One region of the Brevibacillus sp. FW301-21C12A genome, then DNA from elsewhere that is predicted to be linked to it. Evidence: riboswitches for the same ligand, from Rfam matches in the RefSeq annotation. Region 1 holds a riboswitch; the other holds the start of a gene.
The links. A riboswitch is a leader RNA that binds a small molecule or an ion and turns the genes downstream of it on or off. The one in region 1 is predicted to bind cyclic di-AMP.
Positions count from the first base shown of each region.

Region 2: another riboswitch for cyclic di-AMP. It lies ahead of AC3WQH_RS11640 (C40 family peptidase); the one in region 1 lies ahead of AC3WQH_RS18680 (CAP domain-containing protein).

Region 1 is NZ_JBYTBG010000034.1:9,028-11,222, reverse strand. It holds gene AC3WQH_RS18690 (homoserine dehydrogenase) at 1-259, shown strand, start outside; gene AC3WQH_RS18685 (hypothetical protein) at 371-529, shown strand; gene AC3WQH_RS18680 (CAP domain-containing protein) at 600-1,298, opposite strand; cyclic di-AMP (ydaO/yuaA leader) riboswitch at 1,307-1,462, opposite strand; gene AC3WQH_RS18675 (rhodanese-like domain-containing protein) at 1,547-1,891, opposite strand.
Region 2 is NZ_JBYTBG010000015.1:8,255-10,449, reverse strand. It holds gene AC3WQH_RS11645 (response regulator transcription factor) at 1-148, opposite strand, end outside; gene AC3WQH_RS11640 (C40 family peptidase) at 367-888, opposite strand; cyclic di-AMP (ydaO/yuaA leader) riboswitch at 893-1,031, opposite strand; gene AC3WQH_RS11635 (LiaF transmembrane domain-containing protein) at 1,339-1,743, shown strand; gene AC3WQH_RS11630 (PspA/IM30 family protein) at 1,809-2,195, shown strand, end outside.

The DNA.
Region 1 (2,195 bases):
GAAACGCGCCGGACGGGTGCCGAAGCTGATCGGCACGATCCGGCCGACAGCAGACGGCGTAGCGGCAGCGGTTGAGCTTGTCGCAGTCGATGCGATGCATCCTTTTGCCCAAGTAAAAGGGACGACGAAAGCGATCCGCGTGGAAACAGACGTCATGGGCGAACTGATGGTCGTGGGCGGGAAGTCGGACCCGGCAGCAGCGGCGGCGGCAGCACTGAAAGACCTGGAACATATCATGAGTAGACACGGCGCTGTCTGACAGCGGCAGCTTCCTTGCGCCGCTTCCAGCGATCGGCAGGAATGACCCGGTTTGTTTTTCGCGCATACTAGGGACGTACCACGAACAAATAGCGGCGAGGGGGCCATACGGATGAATCAATCGTCTGATGTCAATGCCGAACTGCAGCAAGTTTCTGCCTATCCAACGAAGCAGAAGATGAACCAGAAGGAAGTCGCTCTGTTTGAGGAGCAGGAAGGCTGCGGCTGCACCCCCAAAGCGAAAAACGCGGCAAATACGGAGCAAGGATAGCTCCACACGAAAAAAGCCGGGCCTCTTTGGAAAAAGAGTACCCGGCTTTCGTGTACAGGGAAAGACGTTCTTAACCGATAAATTCCTGAACCCAGTAACCGTTGGTGTAGCCGACACCGATTTTGGTGAAGGCCGGGTTCATGATGTTTTTGCGATGGCCTTCGCTGTTCATCCACTGCGTCATCACTTCTTGCGGACTGCGTTGACCCATGGCGATGTTCTCGCCTGCGGTCATGTAGGAAATGCCGAATTGCTTCATCATGTCAAACGGAGAACCGTACGTTGGGCTGGTGTGGTCAAAGTAGTTGTTGTTCGACATGTCGGCTGCTTTCGCCAGAGCGACTTTGGACAGGGCAGCATCCATCGTTACAGGCGCCAGACCTGCTTTGGCGCGTTCCTGGTTGACCAGATCAGCAACCTGCTTGGCAAAGTCGCCAGCCTGTGCCTGGTCGGCCTGGTTCGCCGGAGCAGCCGGCTTTGTGACGTTCTGTACTGGCATTGCTGGTGCTTGTGGCGCTTGTTGCACCGGCTTTTGTACGGGCTGCTTTTGTACAGGCGCCTGATTTACTGGCGCGGCAGGCTGTTGTGGCTGTGCGCTAGGTGCAAATGGAAGCTGACCCATATATGGAATCCATTGATACTGGATTTGGTATTGTATGCCAGTTGGTACCGGGCAATTGGCTGCAGCAGATGCAGATGGGGTAAAGCCGGTCAAAGCCAAGCCCAATCCCAGAGTCATCGCGATGGCAGTAGCTCCAAAACGTTTCATATTCAACATCGTCTCCTTTTTTTGGCCTACGAGGTTAGTTGTCGGATTCGGATTGAGGAAACAACCCTACGCTCCTTCGAGCGATTCACCCCTTAGTGGATGCGTGACCCACAAAAAGATCCCCCGCACTTCCATTCGTGAGGAAGCTTCGGCTTATTGGTTTGGCATGACCCAGAATATCAGACTATCCCACCCGAAATAAAGAAGTAATATCTGCCAAACCGCTGGAAACGCTGGCGCTACTGAGCTTATTCGCCCTCGCTCTCCGGCTCGTTCCACGCTGTCAGTCCGCCGAGCAGCGCTTTTGCCTCGTATCCGTGTTCGCGCAGCAGAGCAGCCGCTTTTTGCGCTTTGTTGCCCGACGTACAGACCGTGATGACCTGCGCTTTTCGCGCCACGGATTCTGTTTCTTCATCTAAGGGCTTGTCACGTTCGAGCATGTGCACATAGGGAACGTTTTTGGTTGCGGCCAATTCGCTGGTGAGCGTTCCGTTCCGGAATTTTGCCTCGTCGCGGACGTCAAGGATGAGTACAGGTGTCTGTTTTTCCAGCAACTCGATTACTTCCTGTTTCGTCCAGATGTTTTTTTGCATTCGCAATCCCTCCCGAGCCTATTGTAGCAGTTGCCTTTCTGATAGAGTAGTAGTAAATGGTTGATTTTTACGGTCTGGTTATGGTAAAATGATAATGCTACTTGAATACTTGAGCCTAAATCTTCGAGGTGTATGCTGATGGATAACGTTTTTGAAATCCCGATTCACACTGGCGCGGTCATCGGAGCCGCAAGGATGGAAGAGAGGAAGGGCTTTCGTCGTTTTAGGTTTTCAAAAAGTTTTGGTTTTAACATGGCAGTTCCGTCCTATGACACTTTCATTTTAGCGAAGTAGATCAACTTCA
Region 2 (2,195 bases), on a different contig from region 1:
GGTTGGGCCGCTCGCCCTGGCTCAGAAGAGCAAGCGCATCCTCGCCATTTTCCGCCGAGGAAACCTGGAAGCCTTCGTTTTCCAAAATATCTTCAAGCAGTTCAATAATCTCCTGGTTGTCATCAACGATCAAAATGTGATCTTTCACCGGAATTACCCCCAGTTACTTCTATTAATAGGTGGATGAGGTGCTATGGCACAAAGAACTAATCCTGTCTATCATAACATGCTTTCACATGATAAGGGCAAGTATCCGTCCATTCATGCATCTTTACTTATAGGTAGGGGCACCTCTTTAGACCTGGTCCTAAATTTCGTCAGAAAAAGCCAGAGACGCAATGTCCCTGGCTCTTATTTTTTGCCGAACTACTTCTTTTGTGCTTGATTTTCCGACAACGATGCAGCTTGCACCGCGTTTTCCTTTTTCGGAGCTGCCGCTTCCAGAACAGGTGTGCTGATGCGCTTGGCGCCAACATAACGCTTGCTCCAGTAGTACGGGTCGTTCAACTTGGTGTTGACGACGCCGCGGCCAGATTCCGAATGCACGAATGTGCCGTTCCCGATGTAGATGCCTACGTGTGAGATGCTTCGTCCGTTTGTATTGAAGAACACAAGATCTCCAGGCTGCAAGTCTTTCTTGGCAACCTCTGTCCCCAGTTCGTATTGGGCGGCAGAATTGTGAGGCAGGTCTACACCTAACGCATCAAATACGTAGCGTGTGAAACCGGAGCAGTCAAAGCCCTTTTTGGACGTGCCAGATGCTTTGTAAGGGACGCCATACAGCTCGCTGACTACGTCTTGGAGTGTTGCACTCTCTGCCGCATGTGCAGCGCCGGCCCCCATCACAAGCATTCCAGCCATAACGAAAGACATTACCACCTTGCGCAAAAGAAACTGCTCCTTTCGTGAGCCTACGAAGTTAGCTGAAGGGTTCGGTCGAAAGGACGCCCTAGACTGCCAGCTGGCAATCATTCACCCCAAAAAAACTGGTTCCCCCGCTTCCGTCATACGGAATTCGGCTATTTTTCGATGTTTTTTTACACGCACCTTACGAAGATTCTACGCTTTTCCCGTTTTCCCTCTTTTTTGACCGCTTGTTCACTTTTTTGTCACAAAATTTCGCCAAATGGTGTAACGTCTTGCTTCGACAATGCAAGCGCTGGCTGGCGAAAAAGAGGGGACCAGGCTCGTCCGATTACGGCAGGAAATGCTCTCCGTCCAGGGACGGAGGGAAAAACCAACCGCACGCCCGTTATGGGGAGCCTATGCGGGGGGCTACAATAATGCCATAAGGTTCAACAAGCACCACACGCAAGAGATGATAGGAGGTAAGCGAGCATGAGCGAACGGTCTGGAAAGTTTTTGCTCGGACTGGTTCTCTTGCTGGTCGGCGGGTTGGTTCTCCTGGATTTAATCGGAATCGACCTTGGTGATCTGATCGGGATTTTGATTCCCGCGGTCATCATGCTGTACGGCGCTCGAAAAATCATGGGACAATCCGGTTCGCGTTTTTGGGGAATCGTGATCTTCCTGTTCGGGTTCCTGATGCTGATCGGCAAGCTCCATCTGCTGTTTCACGGCTTACTGGCCATTGGTGTGATTTATCTGGGGTATCGCTTACTGCGCCCCGGCCATGTCCCCAAAGAAGCGCCGCCAGCCTGGGAACGTCAGTGGGCACAAAAAGTATTAAAAGAAGACACGCTGGACGCGTGGGAAAGAGAAATGACCCGCCGCCAGCCATAAGCAGCCATGTCGCGAGAGCTTCTGGATGAAATGACACGATGTGATATGATGAGGAGGAATTGAAAATGAGTATTTTCAAACGTTTGCGTGACCTGACAGTAGCTTCGGTAAATGACGCCCTGGATTCGATGGAAGATCCGGTAGTTATGCTGAATCAATACATGCGGGATATGGAAGTGGAAATCGGACAGGTCGAAGTGGCTGTCGCCCGCCAGGTAGCATTGGAAAAGAAATTCCGCCAGCAACTGGACGAAGCGAACGCTTTGATCGAAAAGCGCGACCGTCAAGTAAAGCTCGCGTTGACAGAAGGGGAAGACGAGCTTGCCCGCCGCGCTCTTGCGGACAAAAAGCAGTATGAAGCTCGTGCAGCCGAGTACGAAACACTCTATCTGGCAGCTTCCGAGGCCGCTACGCAAATGCGTGAAAAGCTGGCCGAACTGAAGGAAGAGTTC